DNA from 2 places in the Priestia megaterium genome. Region 1 is predicted to be linked to the other one. Evidence: riboswitches for the same ligand, from Rfam matches in the RefSeq annotation. Region 1 holds a riboswitch; the other holds the start of a gene.
What was found. A riboswitch is a leader RNA that binds a small molecule or an ion and turns the genes downstream of it on or off. The one in region 1 is predicted to bind thiamine pyrophosphate.
Positions count from the first base shown of each region.

Region 2: it holds a riboswitch for thiamine pyrophosphate, as region 1 does, so the genes downstream of both, CEQ83_RS04475 (acetylornithine deacetylase) here and tenA (thiaminase II) in region 1, are expected to answer to the same signal.

Region 1 is NZ_CP023317.1:2,067,739-2,080,396, forward strand. It holds gene CEQ83_RS10370 (PTS fructose transporter subunit IIABC) at 1-1,039, shown strand, start outside; gene CEQ83_RS10375 (aspartate kinase) at 1,235-2,617, shown strand; gene CEQ83_RS10380 (YusW family protein) at 2,734-3,219, shown strand; gene CEQ83_RS10385 (superoxide dismutase family protein) at 3,408-3,998, shown strand; gene CEQ83_RS10390 (FAD-dependent oxidoreductase) at 4,115-5,602, shown strand; gene CEQ83_RS10395 (helix-turn-helix domain-containing protein) at 5,677-6,909, opposite strand; gene CEQ83_RS10400 (SDR family NAD(P)-dependent oxidoreductase) at 7,218-7,997, shown strand; gene CEQ83_RS10405 (ArsR/SmtB family transcription factor) at 8,010-8,312, shown strand; gene CEQ83_RS10410 (aldehyde dehydrogenase) at 8,326-9,726, shown strand; gene tenA (thiaminase II) at 9,754-10,443, opposite strand; TPP riboswitch at 10,539-10,637, opposite strand; gene CEQ83_RS10420 (TspO/MBR family protein) at 10,864-11,610, shown strand; gene CEQ83_RS10425 (hypothetical protein) at 11,912-12,094, shown strand; gene CEQ83_RS10430 (sodium-dependent transporter) at 12,271-12,658, shown strand, end outside.
Region 2 is NZ_CP023317.1:864,228-876,885, reverse strand. It holds gene CEQ83_RS04520 (hypothetical protein) at 1-197, opposite strand, end outside; gene CEQ83_RS04515 (transcriptional activator HxlR) at 459-824, shown strand; gene hxlA (3-hexulose-6-phosphate synthase) at 1,093-1,722, shown strand; gene hxlB (6-phospho-3-hexuloisomerase) at 1,733-2,290, shown strand; gene CEQ83_RS04500 (ferredoxin) at 2,404-2,649, opposite strand; gene CEQ83_RS04495 (ABC transporter substrate-binding protein) at 2,736-3,746, opposite strand; gene CEQ83_RS04490 (ABC transporter permease) at 3,743-4,486, opposite strand; gene CEQ83_RS04485 (ABC transporter ATP-binding protein) at 4,483-5,247, opposite strand; gene tenA (thiaminase II) at 5,240-5,911, opposite strand; gene CEQ83_RS04475 (acetylornithine deacetylase) at 5,917-7,194, opposite strand; TPP riboswitch at 7,310-7,412, opposite strand; gene CEQ83_RS04470 (MFS transporter) at 7,592-8,890, opposite strand; gene CEQ83_RS04465 (dihydrodipicolinate synthase family protein) at 9,001-9,900, opposite strand; gene CEQ83_RS04460 (LacI family DNA-binding transcriptional regulator) at 10,050-10,910, opposite strand; partial or broken gene CEQ83_RS27770 (LacI family DNA-binding transcriptional regulator) at 10,923-11,045, opposite strand; gene CEQ83_RS04450 (MupG family TIM beta-alpha barrel fold protein) at 11,191-12,201, opposite strand; gene CEQ83_RS04445 (PTS transporter subunit EIIC) at 12,198-12,658, opposite strand, start outside.

The DNA of each region.
Region 1 (12,658 bases):
CGGAGAAAGTAAAGGATCAGAGCGTACAGGGTTTTACAAACACCTAATGAGCGGTGTATCAGCAATGCTTCCGTTTGTTGTAGGGGGCGGGATCTTAATCGCCATTTCATTTATGTTTGGTATTCACTCAGCAGAACCGAAAGATCCAACGTACAATGCGTTTGCAGCGGCGCTAAAAACAATTGGCGGAGATAATGCATTCTTTTTACTAGTACCGGTACTAGCAGGGTTCATTGCGATGAGTATTGCTGATCGTCCTGGTTTAGCTCCTGGTATGGTTGCAGGTCTTTTAGCAGCTTCTGGCGGAGGCGGTTTCTTAGGTGGTTTAATCGCTGGTTTCTTAGCGGGTTATGTAGTAGTGGGGTTAAAGAAATTGTTCAGCGTCCTGCCGCAAGCTCTTGATGGAATTAAGCCAGTTCTTCTTTATCCGCTATTTGGGATTTTTATCTCAGGATTGATTATGCTTTATGTTGTAAATGAGCCAGTTAGTGCAATTAACAAAGGGTTAACGCACTGGTTAAGTGGATTTGGCACGGGTAACTTAGTATTATTAGGTATTATCTTAGGCGGTATGATGGCTATTGATATGGGTGGTCCTATTAATAAGGCAGCCTTTACATTTGGTATCGCAATGATTGATGCTGGAAACTATGCTCCACACGCAGCGATTATGGCAGGCGGTATGGTTCCGCCACTAGGTATGGCTATTGCGACAACTTTGTTCAAAAACAAATTTACTCGCCAAGAGCGTGAAACAGGTAAAACGTGTTATGTAATGGGTCTTTCATTTATCACAGAAGGTGCGATTCCATTCGCAGCAGCTGACCCAGGCCGTGTTATTCCCGCATCGGTTATCGGTGCTGCAGTAGCAGGTGCTTTAACAATGATGTTCCACATCGGTTTACCAGCACCACACGGCGGTGTATTCGTTATCGGAATTGTACAAGGAAATCCTCTTTTATATGCACTAGCAATTTTAATTGGTGCCATTGTGACAGCGGTCCTTGTAGGTGTATTAAAAAAACCAAAAGCAGAATAACAAATAAAGACTGATTTTACATCATGTAAAATCAGTCTTTTTGTGTTTTTCTGGTAGACATTTGTTCTTTATGAGAGTACAATTACGGTAGTATTCCTTTAATTTTTAGAAAAGTTAGATAGATAAGCTTTTCTACTTGATAAAATATGGTACAATAATCGAATATTAAAAACAAAGTAAGGAAGTGTCTCAAACATGAAGGTTGCGAAGTTTGGCGGGAGTTCAGTTGCAAGCGCAGAGAAATTTAAACAGGTTGCGCATATTGTAACGTCTGATAAAGAGAGAAAGCTGGTAGTTGTATCAGCTCCGGGCAAGCGATACGGAGAAGATACAAAAATGACAGATTTGTTAATCGCACTTTCTGCCAAAATACAGCTTGGAGAAGATTACGTCGATGAGTTTGGGCAAGTAATCGATCGCTATCGTGAAATCGTGGTTGACTTGTCTATGCCAGAAACGATTATTACTGATATTATTGCGAATTTACAATCACTTATTGATTTACATAAAAACGATCCGTTTCGCTTATTAGATTGTCTCAAAGCAAGTGGAGAAGATAATAACGCAAAGGTAATGGCTGCTTATTTAAACCATTTAGGGTTTGAAGCTCATTATGTAAATCCAAAAGAAGCAGGTATTTTTGTTTCTGATGAACCAGGAAGAGCAAGAGTGCTTCCACTGTCTTATGAAAAACTGCCGCAGCTAAGAGAGCGTTCGGGCATTTTGGTGATTCCAGGATTTTTTGGCTACTCTGAAGAAGGGAACATGGTTACGTTCTCGCGCGGTGGGTCAGATATTACAGGTTCAATTGTAGCAGCAGGAGTAAAAGCTGACTTGTATGAAAACTTTACTGACGTAGATGCTATTTACAGCGTAGATCCAAGACTTGTGGAAAAGCCTCATGAAATGAAAGAAGTCACATACAGAGAAATGCGTGAACTATCCTATGCAGGTTTTTCTGTCTTCCATGATGAAGCGCTAGAGCCGGTTTATAAACTAGGCATTCCTGTATGTGTAAAGAATACAAATAATCCTGAAGCAAAAGGTACATTCATTGTAGCTGAGCGCCCTCACGGCGATACGCCAGTAGTTGGAATCGCTGGGGACAAAGGTTTTTGCAATATTCATGTGAGCAAATACTTATTAAACCGTGAAATTGGTTTTGGCAGAAGATTGCTTGAAATTTTAGAAGATGAAGGTATTTCATACGAACATACTCCTTCAGGAATTGATAATATCTCTGTCATCATGCGCGAGCATCAGCTTACGCCAGATGTGGAAAAACGCGTATTTGCTCGAATTGAAAAAGAACTTGAAGTAGATGAAATCTTTATTGAACGTGATCTTGCTATGGTTATGGTAGTAGGAGAGGGAATGAATAGCACAGTAGGAATTGCTGCGAAAGCTACAGAAGCTTTTGCTCGTGCTGAAGTGAATCTTGAAATGATTAACCAAGGTTCTTCTGAGGTAAGCATGATGTTTGGTGTGAAAGCAGACGCTTTAGACCGTGCTGTTCAAGCTCTTTATAATACGTATTTTAACAGCATGTACAGTATTTCTTATTCTAATGTAAAATAAACAAGACGAAAAACCCCGCTTTCTTTTTAGAGAGCGGAGTTTTCTAGTGAAGGCGTATATAAATTGAATTTGTGGACATAAAGGGAAGGAAGAGTGAAGTCAAAGGAGGAAACACAGTGAAGAAAAGACCCTTTTTCATATTCTTTTCCCTTATAGGTATGAGCGTACTTTCAGCATGCCACAATGATGATGCGGCACCCGCAAGAGAAGCTCAAAATAAACAAGGCGTGACAAATGGCGGAACGCCGATGAGCTATGATAATCAAAGTGAAAACACATCTTTTAACTTTTCAAAATTTGATTTAGAAGTAGACTACAAGGGGCTTAATAATGATTATGAAGCCGACTATGAAAATGAAAACGATGAGATAGAAGCCAAAGTGGATGATAATATTAACGATGAGCACTTGAACGGAGACAAAGCGTTTAATAAATTATCTTCAACATTTAAAAAGTTAAATTTTGATCAGCGCACCCCCGATGAAGATGTAAAAAAGGAAGTAATCGATGCGTTTGGCCTAAAAAAAGATTTTCAGTCGTTTGAATTAGAAGTTCGTTTTTCAAACGGAACGGAAAAAGAATACAACTTTAAACAAAAGTAAGACGTTAAAACAAAGTATTTTAGTTGAAGGAAAATCCGAACGATGAATTGAGGTTCTTCATTAAGAATCCAACTCGTTCGGATTTTTTCTTTGGTAAGGTGAACGTATGTCTCAATCTTATTTTTGATGTCTAAAAAAAGGAAAATAGTGAAAGGATGGTGATAAATAAGCAAAAGGAGGAATCACGGATGCAAAAGTTGATAATGAACGGATGCGTAGTCTTTGTTCTGTTATTGTTAGGAGCATGCAGCATGGTAAAAGAGCAAAATAACGCTCATGAAAACCACCTGAAAACCGAGGAAGCGAAAGAAACGAGCGAGGTATCGGTAGGACCTGTTAAAGTAGATTTAACGAATACGTCAGGCAAAAAAGTAGGAGAGGCTACGCTGACAGAAGCAAAGAACGGTGTGCAAATTAAATTAACTGCTCAAGGTCTTTCACCCGGGAGACATGGATTTCATATTCATGAAATAGGAAAATGTGAGGTGCCGGATTTCAAAACAGCAGGGGTCCATTTTAATCCTTTTAAACGTGAACACGGCTTTAAAAATACAAAAGGCCCGCATGCGGGTGACTTGCCCAACTTAGAAGTTGCGCCAAATGGAAAAGTAGATACCGAAATTTTTGCTTCTCTTGTGACGTTGCAAGAAGGAAAGCCGAATTCTCTTATAGATATGGATGGGTCGGCATTAGTGATACATGATAAAGTAGACGATTACACAACAGATCCTTCAGGAAACTCAGGAGATCGAATTGTTTGTGGAGTGATTACGAAATAAGCCAAAAAGCTGTGAGATCATTCACAGCTTTTTTATTGCTGTAACGAGCCGCTTCTAAATTGCGGTGAGCTTCTTTTTTTTGCACAATAGAAGAAAGAGTTAAAGAAGGTGAAAACATGCATAAGCAAGTTGTTGTAATAGGTGGAGGAATAGGTGGGTTAACAGCGGGAGCGCTTTTAGCTAAACATGGCTATGAAGTGACGGTTTTAGAAGCTTCTCGAGAGTGGGGAGGCTGTGCCGGGAAATTCCAGCGCCATCTCTATACATTTCCTGTCGGAGCGACGCTTGGAATGGGATTTGAGCGCGGAGGGATCCATGAGCGAATCAGCACATACCTGGGCCTAGAAATTGAAAAGATTTCTCTTGAGAAAATCATGAAAGTTCATCTTCCACATCGTACACTAATTTATTATCAAGACCGGTATCAGCATATTTCGTATCTTCAAAAACAATTTCCTCATAAAGCGAAGAATATTAGGAGCTTCTATGAAAGTATTTTTAGAGTTGCAAAAGAAATTCGCAAGCTCATGCGGCCGCTGCCGGTTCTTCCTCCTCTCACAATCGGTGAGTGGAGTAGGCTGGTAAGTTCGTTAAATCTTGGGTCTGTGAAGTTATTACCTTATTTTCATCGATCGTTTAGTCATTTACTAAAAAAACACAGGTTGCTAGACGAAACGGACTTTATTCATTTTATTGATGGTCAATTAATAGACAGCATGCAGACAACGAGTGAGAACTGTTCAATGCTTATCGGATGTCTAGCGTTGGATATTTATCACGAAGGAGCTTTCTATGTGAACGGTGGCTTATACAAAGTCGCAGAAGCCCTGCAAAAATCTATTAAAGCCAACGGAGGAAAAACGACTCTAGGAAGGAAAGTAGTAAAGATAGAGCGTGATAACGACGAGTGGATCGTGCATGATCATAGAGGTAACCGCTACCGCGCTTCAGACGTTGTATGCAACGCGCCAATTCAAAGCTTAAAGTCTTTACTGCATGATGAAGATTACCAACATATCCATAAGAGGGCCAAAGAAAAAAGCGAGCTTCCGCAGTGGGGAACGTTTTCGATGTATGTTGCGATTGATGAAAGAGATCTTCCGCAGAAGGTAGAGTTGTTTCAGCAAGTGCTTCAATCCGAACAAGGCGAGATGACGGAAGGAAATCATTTATTTATCTCCGTGTCTCATCCTGACGATCGTTTTCGTGCGCCGGAAGGCAAACGTACAATTACAGCATCTACTCACATTGAGCTTAGCAAGTGGAGTAACAAGGAAACCTATGATGTTCAAAAACAAGTTCTTGAGAAAAAAATGATAGCAGGAATTAAAACTATCATTCCTAACATTGAAGAAGCAGAGCATCAAATTTCAGGAGCTCCTAAAGCATGGGAAAGGTTCACTTCTCGCCCAAACGGCGGAGTGGGAGGCTTTCCGCAAACGTTAGATCATGCCTTGTTCAACAGCATTTCGCATCGATCTGGCTTACAAGGGCTGTGGTTATGCGGAGATACAGTGTTTCCGGGAGCGGGAACTATAGGCGTATCGGTAAGCGGCTATCATGTTTTTCAAAGTATAACGTCTCATCAGCATAGGTTACCTTAACGTTTCGTCCGGACAAACTACTAGTGCTTATACCATCAAAAAACACCGGCCCTATTACCATAGGGCCGGTGTTTTCAGGAGAGAAACAGCTTCCACCACTTCCGTTTTCGCTTCATATCAGCAGCGGCGGTTTGTCTAAAGGTTTGGACAAAATCACTAAACATTTCTTCGCGTTCAGCTACGCTTTGACGATGAAGCTTACGCTCTTTCTCCATTTCTTTCAAATAATAGACTCGTTCTTCATTCATCGAATCAATTAAATCACGAAGCTCTTCTGTCGTATTAGTTGAAGAATTATTTAATTTTTCAACCATAAATTTTACTTGATTCATTGCAACGGTAGAATTGCTTGAGAATCGGTCTAATAAATACTGCATTTCTTTAGAGGATTCATCCGCATTCTCCATGACATCTTTCATGAACAGGCGCATATCCTCTGTTTTTTCTTCCGCAATTGTTGAATAATCTTCAATCAAAGAAGTGACTTCATCAAACGATTTTTCGTTAGAACGGATAATTTTTTTAGACATATTTTCTACATCTCTTGCGCTGCGTTCTGAAGACTCAGAGATATATGCCCCGACCGACTCCACCATTTCTACAGTTTGAGTAGCACTTTTTTCAAGCTCTTTTTTTACTTCTCCGACAATTTCTTCCCGAACTTCATTTCGCATTCCTTCTCGCATTTCTTTTAACAAATCAGCTTTAAACGTATCAAGTACTTCAAACACATCTTCATAGCGGCGAACAGCTTCTACTAGTTCCCCTTGAAGCAGCTCTTTTTCATTCACGACAAGGTCGTTTGGTTTTGGTTCTTCAATAGAAGCAGAAATAGCCTGCTTTTCTTCTTCAGTAGCTAATCGTGCTTCAGGTATAGGAGGGGTCTTCTCTTGCTTATTCTCTGAAATGCTTTCCTGCTTTTCAGCAGCTTTTTTCTTTTCTTGCTTCATTTGTTTATTGGAGTGTTCTTGAAAATCAATGACGTTTTCTTTTTTAGCAGTTTTCAACTTTGCTGGTTCTTCTTCTTTTGAAACCGCTGCCTCTGATTCCATCACTAAATGCTCCTGCTCTTCTTGTTCCTTTATTAGCAGCTGAACATATTCTTTGACTTCATCTAACGTACATTGTTCATCAAACAGCTGTTTAATATCATTAAATAATTCAATTTGTTCCTCTGTATAGACACGGGCCCCATCTACTCGTTCAATTGTTAAATAGCTGCCCAATAATTTTTCCCATTGTTTTAACGTTTTCTTTTCTACCTCTAATTGATCACTTACTTTTTTAATTGTATACGTCTCCATCATTTTTCATTTCCTCCCTTATCTATTTTCATCCAACTATGTAATGGATTATTTGTTGTATGTTGTATTCACCATATCTTCACTTGTTTTCCTGCTAGGTGACAAAGGTTGTCAAAACTAGACGACATTAGCCTTCTATGTAAAGAAAACGCATATTTTGTAAAAAAATGTACAGAAATGCGCAAATGGCAAAAATGGAAAACATAAAAGAAAAGGAGAGTATAGAAAACAGTTGACGGGAAAAAATGAATCCTATAAGATAAGTTTAAATGTTTAAGTTCTTGAACATATAAACATAAGGAGTGAACACTATGTCACAGCATTATGCGCTCATCACCGGTGCGTCCGGAGGAATAGGTAAAGAGTTAGCTTATCAATTCGCAAAGGATGGCCATTCTTTAATTTTAGTTGCCAGAAGTGCTGATAAACTAACAGCGATTAGAGAGAATTTAAAATCTACTTATAATATTGACGTAATAACGGTTGTAAAGGATTTATCAAGAGAAGAAGAGATACAGTCACTGTATGAAGAACTTAAAAATAAAGAAATGCACGTTGATTATTTAGTGAACAATGCAGGTTTTGGACTATACGGTAAATTTATTGAAACAGCTTTAGATGAAGAGTTAAACATGATTGACTTAAATATCCGAGCATTAACTCATTTAACAAAATTATTTTTACCCGATATGGTCAAAAGAAATCACGGGAAAATTTTAAACATTGCGTCCGTTGCTGCATTTATGCCGGGTCCGCTTATGACAGTGTATTACGCAACAAAAGCGTACGTATTATCTTTCACAGAGGCCCTTGAAAATGAATTAAGAGGTACCAATGTAACGGTAAGTGCTCTATGCCCGGGTCCAACTAAAACGGGTTTTAGCGACCGGGCTCAGCTGAGCAATTCCAAGCTTTTTCAAAGCGGTGCAATGGATGTAGAAGCAGTTGCTAAAGCGGGCTATAAAAAATTTATGAAAGGGCAGACGGTTATCGTACCAGGAGTACAGTTTCGTCTCGCCACCTTCATCCCGCGCTTTGTACCAAGAAAGTGGCTTTCATCCGTTGTCCGCAGAACACAAGAAATTAAATAAAGGAGAATATTTATGAGTGAAAAAGCAGTGGAGTTATTTCGTGCCAGCATTCCTATTTTTCAGGCTCTAAGTGATTCAGCAAGACAAGATATTATTTTGCTGCTCGCGGAAAAAGAGCCTTTAACCGTTAATGAAATTGCAAACGAGTCTACTTTATCACGACCGGCAATTTCTCATCATTTAAAAATTTTACGTGATCAAAAGCTTGTGCAAATTGAGCAAAAAGGAACGCAGAGATATTATTCATTGGCTTTAAACAAGGCAGTTGAGCTATTAAAAAGCTTGCTTGCTACAGTTGAAGCTGAATGTTTATAGGGAGATGAAAGAGATGAACCACGAGCAATTCTATATCACAGATGAAACGGTCATTGAACATATTGTCTCTACACAAAAGCAGTATTTCTATGCACAAAAGACAAAGAGCATCAGCAGCCGCATTCAAGCGCTGAATAAGCTCAGAGACGCAGTAAAACAAAACGAGCAGAGAATTATAGATGCTTTAAAACAAGACTTGAATAAATCTGAAGTAGAGGCGTACACGTCGGAAATTGGGATTTTACTAGAGGAAATTCGGTTTACGCTTAAGCATTTAGCAAAATGGATGAAGCCTAAAAAAGTAAAAACCGCTTTAACACACGTGGGCTCTAAAGGGAAAATTGTGCCTGAACCGTATGGAGTCGCGTTAATTATTGCTCCGTGGAATTATCCGTTTCAATTAGCGCTGTCTCCTTTAGTAGGAGCGATTGCCGCTGGAAACACGGCGATTATAAAGCCTTCTGAATTAACGCCTAGCGTATCTCGGGTTATACAAGAATTACTAGCTGAGGCTTTTGATCCCGCATTTGTGACGGTGATTGAAGGCGCTGTAGACACGACGAGCATGCTTTTAAAACAGCCCCTCGATTATATTTTCTTTACGGGAAGTGTAAATGTAGGGAAAATTATTATGCAAGAAGCAGGAAAGCAGCTTATTCCCGTCACGCTGGAGCTAGGAGGAAAAAGTCCGTGCATTGTACATGAAGATGCAAACCTAGATCTTGCAGCGAAGCGAATTATGTTTGGCAAAGGAATGAATGCAGGCCAAACGTGCGTTGCTCCCGATTATTTGCTCGTGCATAAAAAGGTAAAAGCGCAGCTAGTGGAGAAACTTCGCGAAGCGATTTATCAATTTTACGGTAGTAATCCGCTTGAAAGTGAGCGCTACGGCCGTATTGTCAGTGAGCGCCATTTTATTCGGCTAGTTGAGTTTTTAAAAGACGGAAACGCTATAGTTGGAGGCGGGTATAATAAAAGTACGCTCACAATAGAACCTACGGTGTTAAGTGAAGTAAGCTGGACATCAGACGTTATGCAAGAAGAAATTTTTGGGCCTATTCTTCCTATGATTGAATACGAAACGCTAGACGAAGTTATTCATAAAGTTCAAGAAAAAGCTAAGCCGTTAGCTCTTTACTTGTTTACGGAAAGTGCAAATGTACAAAATGTCATAACGGAGCGTCTTTCATTTGGAGGAGGCTGTATAAATGATACGCTTATGCATATCGCTACGCCATATTTACCCTTTGGCGGAGTTGGAGAAAGCGGTACGGGCCAATATCATGGAAAAGACAGCTTTCAGACATTTTCTCATTTTAAAAGCATGCTGTCTCAAACAACCAAGTTTGATTTGTCATTCCGCTATCCTTCAGAGAAACAAAACTTGAAAATGATTAAAAAATTATTGAAATAAAAAGCCTCCTGATAGGAGGCTTTTTCGTTATTTTGAAAGTGAAAGCTGAGAAAGCGGCCATTTTTCTTGTGTATACGCCATTTCCCAAAATAAATACTCCAGCTCACAGCTTTTGATAAAGTGATCTTTCATACGATTACGTTCTTCTTCAGTCGCTTGTTCGGCGAGTTCATCAAGCTTGTTACAAAACCATTGTGTTGTGCCATTCATTTCTTCATTATTATAAAACTGAATCCATTCATAAAAAGGATGAGAAGGAGATGGATTTACTTGTTCTGTAATGCGCTGGCCAATTTCAACGTACGTCCACGGACATGGAAGAAGCACGGCAATGATTTCCGCTAAGCTGCCTGTATGCGCAACGCTTGTCATATGGTTAATGTAGTGGCTGGCCGTTGGTGAAAGAGCCTCAGTGTGGAGGTCTTCATAGCGTACGCCTGCTACTTCACAAAAATTATTATGAGGGTGTACTTCACTATGTAATACCGTAGAAATGCCGGCATTAAAGGCTTCCATTTCGGTACGCGTGCGGCATTTTGTTAAAGCAGCGCCGTAAATGCGGACAAATGCTGTTAAGTATTCGTAGTCTTGAGAAACGTAGTGAATAAGCGCCTCTTTTGGCACGTCTCCTTCAGCAATTCCTTTAATAAAAGGGTGGTTAAAAATGGCTTCGTAAATATAGTTTGCTTCTTGTCTTAATTGAGATGAAAATGACATCAAAATCCTCCTTTAATATGAGGAAGTCACAAACAAGCACATAAAGGAAATAAAAAACACTCCGTTTATAAACGGAGTGGCAAATGACAGTACAAAACTGAACATTGCCACTTTCCTACGCTGGTATGAGCCAGATCAGGTTCAAAGGGATCAAGAAAACTTGTCTCAGCCGGTCGGCACCCCTAGTGGACTTCCTATTAGTCTATGTTTAACTTACCATATATTCTGAAAAATAGAAAGCGTTACGGAAAATTGTTCCCTAACGGTTTTTATCTCTTAAAGAGGTAGCTTCTTGAAGCTATTTTTAATCATTTTTGTTTAAAAATGCATATTTTTAGGGAAGAAGAGGTATTAATGAAGGGAAGAGCCGTTTTCGTCTCCGAAACATTCCCATATAAATAGAAGAAAGGAGAGAACAAAATGGCAAAATTTCGTTTGTATGCTGTATTAAATACAGTAGGCTTGGCTATTACACTTCTTGTGAATTATTTAGCAAATGCGATTCCAATAGGAGGCAAAACAACGGCAGAGGCTTCTGCGCAAGTTCCTACGTTGTTTACACCAGCCGGTTATGCCTTTGCTATCTGGGGCGTTATTTATTTGTTATTAACCATTTGGGTTATACGCCAATTTTTTGCAAGAGAAGATCAAAAGGAAATATATGCACGTATCGGCATTTGGTTTTTTCTAAACTGTTTGTTAAATAGTGCGTGGATCTTTATTTTCCAAAACGATTACTATAAGTTATCCCTTTTAGTTATGCTCTTTATTTTAGGCACATTAATGATTGTATATTCCATTATTCAGCATTCTCGGATGACGACATGGTTTATGCGTCTGCCGATTTCGCTTTATCTTGGATGGATTTCTGTTGCGACTATTGTTAATGTATTTGTCGTATTTCAAGCAAATGGAATACAGCACTTGCTTGGCCTAAATGAATTAGCATGGACGATTATTATGCTGCTGGTAGGGGCTGCGCTGGGCATTATGTTTACATTAAAAAACCGAGACGCTGTTTATCCGCTTGTTTTTATTTGGGCTTATATTGCCATTGCGGTGAAACAAAGTGGAAATCAGCCAATTGTCATTACTGTTATCATCTCGATTGTTTTATTAGCAATTGCTATTATTGTGGGACTGATTAAACGCTATAGACGTTTTTAAAAAGAAGCTCTAGCTTTTGTAAGCTAGAGCTTTTTATGATGCTCTTTTGATTGTAAAAAAGCAGCTGTAAAAGCAATTAAGCTAATTAAAATACCAAAAGGAACAACAATTGGTACGAATGATAAAATAAATGTCATAAGCGTAACCTCCATGTTGCATCGGTGCATAATGAAAAATTCAACTTTTTAAATTGAAGTTCCGCTATTATAGTATGCTAGGCTTTATGTTTGGAGCCTATATGTTTAGAAATAAACGAAAAAGGCAACATACGTTACATATAGTTTATATAGGAGGAGTTAAAATGGAAACATATTTAGTGGCTTACACAGATAAAGACGATATGGAATATAAACAAGTGACGTGCGAGAGTTATGAAGATGCAGAGCGTACGGTTCTTCGTTTAGAGAGAGAAGGGCATATGCATATTGAAGAAATATCAAATCAAGAAGCCTACCGTGGAGACGAATCATCGTACAGAGAATAATTTTTGAATAGAAACATCAAACTCAAAATGAAGAGGCAGCTGCTTCTTCATTTTTTCTATTCTATATAGATATCGTTTTATAGAAAAAAGTAAAACGGGAATGATTTTCTTCTGCATTTATGGTACAGTACTAATCAGGTGAGTTTTGAGTTTAGAAGAGGAGAGAGTAACATTATATGAGTAAAGGAAATCAGTGGTCTTCACGCCTCGGTTTTATTTTAGCATCTGCTGGGGCAGCAATTGGTCTAGGAGCGATATGGAAATTTCCATACGTAACCGGAACCAGTGGCGGTGGAGCATTTTTTGCGTTGTTTATTTTATTTACAATTTTTATTGGATTGCCGCTTCTGTTGGCAGAATTTATCATTGGAAGACATACGGGAAAAGAAGCGATTAGTGCTTATAAAGCAATTGCTCCAAAGTCCGCTTGGGTATGGATTGGCAGGCTGGGAGTACTCAGCTGTGTCGTTTTGCTTTCCTTTTACAGCGTCGTTGGCGGCTGGGTGATTTTATATACGATTATGAGCGTAACCGGTATGCTAAGCGGAAAAGAGTACGGTCCGT
Region 2 (12,658 bases), 1.2 Mb from region 1:
AGTAATGTTATACATCCACCTACAACTGCCCCGACAACAACACCTTTTACTAGCTTGCTGCTGTAGCTTTTCCCCGTGGTGCTAACAGCAGCAGTGCTATTAGCTGTCTGTGGATTGTTATTAATTCCTACATCGTTGTTGATGCCTGCGCTGTTGCTTAAAGCAGGGTTTTGTAATTCAGATCGGTTTCTTTCCATTTTTACTGCCTCCTTTAGCATCGTTATTGAGTGATTTCCCATCTTTTTTTATATTTAAACAATTGAATTCGTTAAAAATAAAAAACATGACTAAAGGCCACCTTTTATATCTCACTAGTCAAGAATAACTATATAGTAAAAAAAGCTAAATTTTTTAATGGAAAGATACAAGCCGGATTTTTGTAAAAGGATTGTCAGCACCGGTATAATAAGAAGTACTGTAAAAGAAATTTTATACTATTGGTCATAGGGGTGAAACAATTGAGCCAGCTTAATAAGGAATTTAACTGTGAAAAAGAATTAACGCTTGCTATTATCGGCGGAAAATGGAAGATGCTGATACTATGGCACTTAGGACGTGAAGGAACAAAACGGTTCGGGGAACTAAAATCGCTTATTCCTGATATTACGCCGCGCATGCTGGTTAACCAGCTGCGGGAACTGGAAGAAGATCTAATTGTTAACCGTAAAGTTTATCCTGTCGTACCACCTAAAGTCGAATACTCACTTACAAAAGAAGGAGAAAGTTTAATGCCTATTTTAACAGCCATGTACGATTGGGGTAAAAATTACCGTGATACAGTGCTGGTCAATCAAGAACAAAAGGCAGAAACGTTAATTAAATGATGGAAACGAATCCTTCTATTCCATAGTTTTTATTTTTTTATGCGGATGATATTACTCAATATCATCCGCATTTTTAATGAAAATTAAGCGGTTACAAGACTGATATGTCCATTAGTATACTTCTGTATACTATCATTCCCCACACTATTTGTGGGAAAAGTGCGTACTTTTAAGAACCTCAAACTGCGGGTACAATAACTACACCAGCTGCTTTTTATGTAAAAAGGCACAAAAGGTATCTATAGATTTCTGTAAGGAGTGGAGTAGAATGGAATTACAATTAGCATTAGATCTTGTTAATATTTCTCAAGCAAAAGAGGTAGTAAAAGAAGTTGAAGAACATATTGATATCGTGGAAATCGGTACACCTGTTGTAATCAATGAAGGGCTTCGCGCCGTTAAAGAAATTAAAGAAGCATTTCCTAATTTAAAAGTATTAGCTGACCTAAAAATCATGGATGCAGCTGGTTATGAAGTACAGCAAGCTTCTCAAGCTGGAGCAGACATCATTACCATCTTAGGTGTGGCTGAAGATATGTCAATTAAAGGTGCAGTTGAAGAAGCGAAAAAACAAGGTAAAAAAATTCTAGTCGATATGATTGGTGTAAAAGATATTAAAGGACGCGCAAAAGAGCTAGACGAATTTGGCGTTGACTATATCTGCGTACACACAGGATACGATCTTCAAGCAGTTGGTCAAAACTCTTTTGAAGATTTAGTAACAATCAAAAGCGTTGTAAAAAATGCAAAAACAGCCGTTGCTGGCGGCATTAAATTAGAATCTTTACCTGAAGTAGTAAAAGCACAGCCTGATCTTGTTATCGTTGGCGGAGGCATCACGAGCCAAGATGATAAAAAATCAGTTGCTTCTCAAATGAAAGAGCTTATTACAAATTAAGGAGCTTTCTATGCAGACGAGCGAACATTTAAAAACGGTTATGAATGAGCTTTTACAAACAACAGCTCTAATCGCTGACGATGAAGCTGAACAGCTTGTAAATGGCATCATCTCATCTAAAAAAGTGTTTGTCACAGGAGCAGGCCGTTCAGGTCTTATGGGCAAGTCGTTTGCTATGCGTATGATGCATATGGGCATTGATGCTTATGTCATTGGAGAAACCGTGACGTCCACTTTCACGCAGGATGATTTATTAATCATCGGATCAGGTTCTGGCGAAACGAAGAGCTTGATTCCTATTGCTCAAAAAGCAAAAGAACTTGGAGGAAAAGTTGGAGTAGTCACGATTTCCCCCGATTCCACGCTTGGCAAGCTGGCTGACTTCATCGTGAAGCTGCCCGGCGCTCCGAAGGACCAAGAACAAAGCAGTTATCAAACCGTACAGCCTATGGCGTCACTGTTTGAACAAACGCTTCTTCTTTTTTACGATGCGCTGATTCTTCGCTTCATGGAGAAGAAAGAACTTGATACTCATACGATGTACGGAAAGCATGCAAATTTAGAGTAGAAAAAGGTCTTGCCTAGGCAAGACCTTTTTTGTTTTGGAACTTTCTATATAACCAAATATTCACTTATCAGATAACTAAATGTACTTTATCATTATTTATTTTTTCAAAAGCCCTATTCGAATTTTGCTGCATCTCCATAAAACGGCTGCTCTGCAACTTTAATCGAGTCTGTTGGACACCCTTCGTACGCTTCCATCATATCATCTTGCTGATGTTCAGGAACTTCTTTTGTTCCTTCGTTGTTATCTAATACGGCATAAGCAAGACCTTCTGAATCATAATCATAAAGATCTGGCGCACTCCCTCCACATGCTCCGCAAGCAATACATGTTTCCTTCTCTACTATCGTAAAAGCCATAAAAAAACCTCCTTGACCTTTTCACTTTCTCTTTCAGAAAGTTACGTTCAGTATAAGGAGGTTTTTTTAAATTCGTCTTAAATTATTTACTGAGATTCCCCAATATTCTCAAACATCTCATCTACATTTGGCTTTTTCTTAATTAACCCTGACTCTTTTAACCAGTTAACATTTGATTGCCATGATTCTTTCGTTTGACTGCCGAATCCTTGTTCAGACTTCATTTTTGGAAGTAAGATATTCAAACTTTTTGTTTCCACATCTTTTTCAAGCGGGAAGTTTGATTTATCTTGATTATCTAACAAAATTTGAAGTGATTCTTTTGGATGTTTCTCCGTGTATTCATACCCTTTTGTCGCGGCACGCCAAAACGCTTTAATCGTATCAGAATCTTTTGCCCACGTTTGATCCCCTGTAACGGCCACTAGCTCGTAATAAGATGGCACGCCGTAATCTGACGGATCAATGTCAACCGTTTTGTATCCTTTTTTGTGAAGCAATGGTACTTCGTGGTTAATATACGCACCTATTACAGCATCTACTTTTTTGCTAATCAGTGATGAATTTAACTCAAACCCTACGTCTACTAGTTTTACTTTATTCGGATCTCCTCCATCGCTTTTCACCATTTTCTTTAGAACAGATTCACTTAATGGTGTTCCGCTGTATCCTACTACTTTTCCTTCTAAATCTTTAGGACGCTTAATACCGCTATCTTTCAATGCCACAACCCGGTTTAGCGGAGATCTTACAATCGCTCCTACCGACTTTACCGGCACATCTTCATTTGCTCGTGCCATTGCTACATCAGGCTGATAGTAAAGGCCAAGCGTGACTTTCCCTGCAGCTGCTAAATTAAGCGAGTCTGTTGGATTAGCAGGAAATTGTACTTTTACATTCAGCCCTTCTTTTTTGAAATATCCTTTTTCTTGTGCAGCGTAAATGAAGCTGTGCACTGCATTTGGATACCAATCAAGCATAATTGTAACGTCTTTTAATTTTTTACTGTCACCAGCTTTATTTTCCTTGTCCTGACCGCAAGCAGCGAGCATCAAAACAAGCAGCAGGCTTAAGCTAATCGCAAACCATTTTTTCATTCTGTTTTCCTCCACTTTAATGAACGTTTTTCGAAACCTACTACAATAATAAAAAATAAAATACCAAGCGCGGATAAAATCACAATTGGTGCAAATACACCAGCTGCATCAAACTGTGTCATCATGCGACGACTGAAATATCCTAAGCCTGCTTGCGCACCCAACCATTCCCCAATGGCAGCACCTATTATACTAAAGGTAACCGCTACTTTGAGTCCCGAATAAAAATGAGGCAGTGCAGAAGGAATGTTCAACTTAAAGAAAATATCTTTTTTTGTTGCTCCCATCGTTAACATGAGTTCTTTTAACTCTTTGTTTGTAGAACGAAGACCGTCAAATGTGCTAACGGTAATGGGAAAAAACGTAATTAATACGGTCACAATCACTTTGCTCCAAATGGAGTAGCCAAACCACAGCACAAATACAGGAGCAATGGCAATGGTCGGAATCATTTGTGACGCAATAATAAGCGGATAAAAAGCACGCTCAATAAGCGGACTCCAATTCATCCACACAGCCAGCAGAACCCCTAGCACAACGGATATTACAAGCCCAATTACGACAATAGATAACGTAGCTGGTAAATGCTTAAACAATAAATCCATTCGCAGCTCCCAAAGCTTCGTTAAAATACCGCTGGGCGTTGGTAAAATAAACGGATAGTTTACAATGCGTGCTCCAATTTCCCAAGCAGCCAGCAAAATGACTACTAAAATCACTGAAGCCCCGTACTTTTTCATGTGTTCACCTTCGATCTTAGCTGTTCAATTAAATAATCTTTCACATCAAGCACTCGCTGTTGATTCAGATCTTTTTGCGTTCGAGGTCTGCTAAGCGGCACTTGAATTTCTTCAAGACAACTTACTGGCTTGTCTGAAAAGATAAAAATGCGATCTGATAAAAAAAGCGCTTCATTGACGTCATGAGTGATAAATAAGATGCTATGCTTACGCTTTTGCCATTGGTCAAGCAGCCATTCCTGCATCGATAAACGTGTGATTGCATCAAGTGCACTAAAAGGCTCATCTAAAAGCAGTACGTTAGAACCGCTTAATACCGTCCGAAGAAAAGAAACGCGCTGCTTCATCCCTCCGGATAAATCACTTGGAAAACGGTTTTCATACCCTTTTAGGCCAAACTCTTCAAGCAGCTGAGACACTTGCTTATGAGCACTTGCTTTTGATACATTGTGAAGCTCAAGAGGCAGTGCTGCATTGTCTAGAATCGTACGCCACGGAAGCAGCAAATCTTGCTGCGGCATATAGCCTACTTTTCCTAGTCGCTTTTCATAAGACTTTCCGTTAATCACGATATCGCCTTCACTCTGCTGTTCAAGACCTGTAATGAGACGAAACAACGTACTTTTCCCAGAGCCGCTCGCTCCAACGATACTGACAAACTCGCCTTCTTTCACGTCTAAGTTTAATGATTTTAAAATCGCTTGATCACCGTTCTTGTACGTAAAACTGACGTTTTGAAAAGATAACACAGACCTATTCATGAATTGGCCACATCGCTTCGTTATAAGCCATATCCCAGAACATATACTCAAAACGCGTCGTATTCAAGAAAATTTCTTCAAGCTTTTCTAATTCCACTTCTGATTTATCTTCAGTAAGTGAGTCAAATAAATTGATACACCATGTCGCCAGTTCTCCAAATTCTTCTGAGCTGTACATTTCAATCCACTCACGGTAAAACTCATTGTTAGCTCCAGGCTTTTCACTAAGTTCTTTTCCTATTTCCCAGTAGCTCCACATACAAGGCAAAAGAGCGGCTACTAATTCAGCTAATGTTCCACTTTGACCAACGTGCAGCATATAGTGCGTGTATGCAAGCGTTGTAGGAGATGGCTGCGCTTTTTCTAATTCTTTTTCGCTGATTTCAAATTTCTTGGCATACTCACGGTGCAGACTCATTTCTTCGTTTAATGTAGAATCTAAAAGAGCTGCAAATTTCCCCATCGTTTGAAGATCGGTAGCTTTCATGGCTCCAATCGCAAATAATTTGGCATAATCAATTAGGTAAAGGTAATCTTGAATCATGTAGAAGCGAAACTTCTCCTTTTCAAGCGTTCCATCTCCCATCCCCTGTACGAAGGGATGATTATGATTTTGACGCCAAATAGGCTGCAGCTTTTCGTATAATCGTTCACTAAATTTCATGATGATCACTCCTTATGCGTATGCAGCCACGTATAAATGAACTGCACTATCACTTTTGTATATTGAACAAGCTGATTAATATCTAATTGTTCGTTCACAGCATGTGCATTTGCTAAATTTCCCGGACCGTAAATAGCGGCGGGAATTCCCGCATCAGCTAGCCATCCCCCGTCTGTTACGCTAGTTGACACATCAATTGGAGGCTTTTTCCCTTCCATTTGTTCATGAGTATTTGCAAGCAGCTGCACTCCTGCATGATTTTCATCAATTTCTAATGACGGAAAGATTTCTCCTCTGTCTTCAATCATTGATGTGCCTCCCCATTCAAAGGTTGGCAGATTATCTTTTAACCATGGATCTGCTTTTGCAATAGCTATAATATATTCTTCCACTTCTTTTGATACTTGGTCGTACGATTCATTAGGATAATAGTGAACGGTGATCCACAGCCTGCATTCATCTGCAATAAAAGCAGCATGTCTTCCGCCTTCGATTACTGCTGGATTAATCGTATTTGTCCCTGGCAAAAATCCTGGATAGCTCTTTGTAACAGCCCAGTGACGCTCCAATTCTTGTAGCCCTCCGATCACTTTTGCCATCTTTTCAATAGCGCTTGCGGCTAACAGCCCTCCTCCAGCATGAATCATACTTCGGCGTGTACCGTCATGATAGGTTTTACTGCTTTTTATCGTAATCCATCCCGTGATCACTCCGCCTTGACCTTGAATATGTAAATCACTTGTATCGACTACAAGCGCAAAATCAGCTGTATACCCTTTCTGACAGCATTGCAGCGTACCTGCCTCTCCTACTTCTTCTCCTACAACGGATTCAAAAATCAAGTCTCCTGGCAGCTCGATTCCTGCTTCTGTTAAAAGCTGCACAGCAAATAATGCTCCCGCCAAACCGCCTTTCATATCAGCAACTCCGCGTCCAATTATCATATTGTCTTTCACAACAGCTTCAAACGGATTGGTTTCCCAATTTTCATTTTCTTGTACCTCAGCAACATCCATATGGCCGTTAATAATCAAGCTTTGATAGTCAGCCGATTTTTGTCCTTTTAACGTTCCCACTACGATAGGGTCGTTAGAATATAAGTCCCACATATCAATGGAAAAACCGCAGTTTTTAAGAAAATCCGCTACGTACAGCTGCGCTTCATGAGAATTTCGTGCAGGAGGCGCTGGCGTTTTATACGAAACAAGCGTTGTTAATAACTGGATTAACTCTCCTTTGCGCTCCTCTACCTGTTTGACAAGCAAATCAATTGTTTCTTTCATGTATGACACCTTCCTTTACGCATAAAAAAAACACTTCTTTCGCAGGAAAGAAGTGTTTTTGTTTATGTACACAAAATTATTATAACGAGTTCGTAAGGAAATCCCATACAAAACATCCATTACAATACCTCTTTCCTACGCTAGTATTACCTAGTTCAGGTTATAAGGGTTAAGACTTATCGTCTCTCTCAGCTTCGAAAGCACCCCTAGTGGTGTTGTATCTCTATGAAATTAATCTATTATCATATGTTTACCTGTAATAGTTTTATCATAGTAAAGCGTTTTATTCAATAGAAAGGTTCATGATATGGTAATGAAAATAGTTTCCTTTTTAGTAGTAAAAGAAAAAGCACACACCTTTTTCATGCAGTGTGTGCTCTTTGTTTTTGTGACATTACTAGTTAGCTATTGGCTTCTTTAAAAATACGCCATAACTAATAGCACCAATTAAAAGCAGTCCTGCTCCTAACAGGAAAACCGCCGTAAAAGTTCCCGTTGCATCTAATATAAACCCTGTTACGATAGGAGCCATTGCCGCTCCTAGAAATCCACCGAAGTTCTGAATAGCGCCGAGTGAAGCAACTTGTTCCTTTGGTGCAATATCCGCCGCTAGAGTCCAAATGACGCCTGATGGCAGCTGTGACGCGAAGTAGCCAATCGACAATAAGACAATACTTAAGGCTGCATTATCAATAAAAGGAACGGGTGCTACCGATGCTGCGGCTAAGATTGCCCCGCCTACAATTGGTATTTTTCTTGCCGTTACTGCATTAATTCCTTTTCGAATAAATCTATCTGAAATTACACCACCAAGCAACACTCCTATGATTCCTGCTAGAAACGGAATAGCAGCAATCCAGCCCGTTTGTTTTAGGCTAAAACCGCGCTCTGTTTCTAAGTAGCTAGGAAGCCAAGTTAAATAAACCCATATCGTAAACATAATTCCGAAATTCCCGATAATCATAAACCATGTGCTTTTATATTTAAACAGCTGTGACCATTTTGCTTGTGAGGTATGACTGATTTTTATTTCTTCTTTAGGGACAGCTTTCACTTTATTGGCAACATAATCCGGATCTCGGTATATCTTTAGCCAAACAAACATCACAATAAAGCCTGCTGCTCCTATAACAACAAACATTCCTCTCCAACTCATTGTTAAAAGCAGTACCGTTAGAAGTGGCGGAGCAATCGCATTAGCAATTTGAGACCCTGTATTAATAATCGAAGTAGGAAGGCCGCGCTCTTCTTTTTTAAACCATCTTTCCGTCACTTTAATTCCTGAAGTAAAAAAAGGAGACTCCGATACACCAAGAAGCATTCTCATGGCATAAAGAGCAGAATACGTGTTAGTAAATGCACTTGCTACCGTTGCCACAGACCATAGGCCTGATGCCCATGCAAACATTTTTTTCGGCCCGTATTTGTCAACCAGCCAGCCTGCTGGTAGATTTGCTAAGGCATATGGCCAGAGAAAAGCTGAAAGCAAAAGACCCATTTGTGTAGAAGACAGCCCAAACTCTTTGGCAATCGTGGTATTAGCGATGCTTAAATTAGAGCGGTCTAAATAGTTAACAACTGCTCCAATTAGCAATACAATAATAAGCCACCAGCGTATATTCGTCTTTTTTACATCTTGCTTTACAGGACCTAAATCTTTGTTAACGCTTTCATTTAATTTAGATGTAACCGCCATAGAATATCCCTCCATAACCTTAATCGTTATAGTGAATGAGCTGTTTGCTTATTATCAAACAGCCCTGTTCACTAGAAATGCATGAGTTTATTCAGAACATGAACCAATTATTAAACACTGCTCTTTGGACGAATGCTATTTAGTTTATCATCTAATTCTTTGACTTCTTCTTCTGTTAAATCTATTTGAGGAGATCTCATGCCACCAACATCAATGCCTCTCAATTTTAATGCTTCTTTAAAATAAGACATGTTGCTTCCGTTTAAAAGAGCTTCACAATATTGAATAGCAACTTTTTGCATCTTTCTCGCTTTTTCTAAATCATTCGCTTTAAAGGCATTATAAGTCTCTACAAAAGGCTCGGGATAAACGCCCGATACACCGGAGACAACTCCTTCACATCCCATAGCCAGAGCTGCTAAAAATAAACGATCGGTTCCGGGAAGAACAGAAAAGTTTCCATCGTTAATATTTAAATAATCATTTACGCGTAAATAGTCAGGGTAGCTATATTTAATACCAATTACATTCTTGCATGAATCTGCCACTTTTTGAGCTACCTCTGCCGTTAAATCATTGCTTGAACACTGAGGAATATTATATAAATATACGGGAAAATCATTCGGGACACTGTTTGCTACTTTTATAAAATACGTTTCTAGTTCGTTATCGTTTGCTCCAAAGAACATAGGCGTAACTACTCCGATACCGTCGGCGCCAATTTCATAGGCATGTTTTGCAAGCTCAATTGTATCTTCTTCATTCATAGCTCCTACATGTATGAATACGGTTACACGATTAGCCGCTTGTTTCACTACTGTTTCTGCAACTTGCTTTCTTTCTTTGACAGATAGACGAAGCATCTCGCCCGTTGTACCAAGCGGATACAAGCAGTGCACTCCTTTTGAAATTAAAAACTCTGTTAAATTTACTACTTTCTCTAAATCTACTTCACCCGTTTTAGTAAACGGTGTAACCATTGCTGTTGTAACTCCGTATAAATGTTTCATTTCCTTCTCCCCTTTGTTAGTAGTGAATTACTCTATATTTAGTAAAACGTTTTAGTACAACGTTTTACTAATAAAAAAATAAAAAGCTTGCTCTTATATTTTTCTAAATCGGTCTCTTTTTAAAGAGACCTCATGAATGGCATTGCTTTTTATTTGATTCTCGTTGTATTACGATGAATAATTTCCAAATCAAATATCTGTTGGTCCACATCCCCATATGGATCAGAAATTGTTTTAACTAAAAGCTCTCCTGCACAATAGGCCATTTTTTCTACCGGCAAATTGACAGTCGAAAGTTTTGGGTTAGTAAATTTAGAGAACTCTTGGTTATCAAATCCCATCACTTCACAATCAGCTGGCACAGAGATGCCGTAGTCATTAAGAGCAGAAAGAGCTCCTAATGCAACATGATCACTCAAACAAATCACAGCGGTTGGAACTTTTCCTTGTTCAATAAGCTGTTTGATGCTGTCATACCCACCTTGTTCTGTATATGAACAGTAATGGTGACAATACGTAACATCAGTCTGTTCAATTCTATCTGTTACGCCTTTTACTCCTGCTTCTAAAGCCTGTGAAGACACGTCTGGAACTAAAATACTGATATGTTGATGATTATTACGAATAAAATGATCTGCTACCGCTTGGCCCGCTTCATAATTTTTGGATTGTATAACAGAGTATATAGATGATACACGATTAAATAAAACAATCGGAACACCAGGTTTAGATCGGTGAATATAAGCCTCATCAGCTGCCGTTGTATTCGCAATAATCGCTCCGTTAAAATATGAAGATGTTTGAAGACCTTTTACAGAGGAAATACCTTCTTCATTTTGAAACGTTTCGACTAATAATTTAATAGTAGGGCCGCTTTTTAATGAAGCTATGTAGTTTTGAATACCTGTAAGAATGCGTCCCACTAACGATACGCGCGTATCAATTGGCCAAATAAGAGCAATTGTTAGCTGCGCTGATTTGTCTTGTCCCCGCAAGTTACGCGCAGACATATTGGGGATATAGCCTAATTTTTTTGAAGCTGCAATTACACGCAGTTTAGTAGCTTCAGAAATTCTGCTTGCTCCCGGTTTGTTGTTTAAAATGAGGGAGGCAGTCGTAATTGAAACATCTGCTGCTTTTGCAATATCTTTAATTGTAACCAGATGACCATCTCCATTTTTAGTTTAACGTTTTACTAAACTCAGTATAACGCTTTCATTTTAGTTTGACAATTCTTTTTTCTTCCGCTTAAATAAAAAAATGGATTCGATGATGAATTCATTTTTCCTTTTAGACATTGATAAGCTTAAGCTTTTGTCCCGGTCTCACTAATGAAAGCAGCTCATGATCTTCTTCTATTACATACCCAATCACATTCACATTAGCATTTGCAGGCAAATTCCTTTTAGCTATTTGAACCTCTCCTCTGTAACGTCCGTAGCCATCATTGTCCATTGTAATTGCTCCGATTCCGCGCTCGACTGTATGATATGGCGGCACTGGTTCTACAGATCGTGTATCCACCAAACGCAGAACGTCTCTTGATATATCCGGACGCACGCTGTACGTTCCCTGTATATGAGGTGAACGAATGCGTAGCGGAATAATGCGGTTTTCTTGATATTGAACTAAACGTTTTAATAAACTTGAACTGGCGTATGGATCTCCAATATAAACCTCCGTTACTCCGCATCCGTATAAATCTACTGCAGAGGTAAAAGGACATTTATTACGGTCTTTTTCTCTAGTAGGAAGACCTTGATAAATAGGACCTCTTTTTTCGCCTTCTCCAGGAATATAAGCACACACTGGAACACGAAGTTTATTGAATAAATCTGTCTGCTGTTGAAAAAACGTTTCTTCAAGCCCTGTTTCAGGCCGCGGATAAAAATTATGCCAAGCAAGCAGCTGATGATGATGAAGGCCTGCAGATAACAGCGCTTCTATTTCTAGTTTTGACACTGTACTTGCATTAAGGGCAATATAAAACTCATCCGCAAGTAAAATCGTTTCTTCTACGCTAAAGCCATCGTCTAGTCTAATACCAGATACGCCAAGTGAAGATAGAGTCATAAGGCTTTCGATACCTAAATGAACCGGTGTATGCTTAGATACATCTGCATACACGCTTATTCCACAATCTCTAGCCACATGAAGCAATTCTTTTGCCCGTTCAGCCAAATCTCCTTTTTCCTCTGGAATGTGAAGTGAAGTGAATGCGCGTGTAACGCCGCATTCACTCGCTTCTACTAATCTTTGTTTGGCATCTCTATCGTTCAAATAAAACGAAATGCCAATCATTCAAACTCCCTCGCCATTTCATCGTTAAATCCAAAGAAATAGGTACAAATAAAGCCTGCTGCGTAAGCAATAACTAATCCAAGTAAATAAAGAAGAATTTGATGCGCATGAACTAAAAACGTAAGCGGCAAACCCGATACTCCCACTGCTACAGTTGCAATATGGAAGTGCGCCTGAAACGCTCCGCCGATTCCAGCTCCAAGACAAGCGGTTAAAAATGGACGCCCTAAAGGAAGTGTGACTCCAAAAATAAGCGGCTCTCCGATTCCCAGCAGCCCTGAAGGAAGTGCGCCTCCAATTGCTCGCTTTAAGCGTTTTTTCTTTGTTTTGATATAAATAGCAAAAGCTGCACCAACCTGACCGGCTCCGCCCATTGCTAGTATAGGAAGAAGCGGATCATCTCCAATCGAATTAATAAGCTCTAAATGGACCGGAGTAAGACCTTGATGCAGTCCTG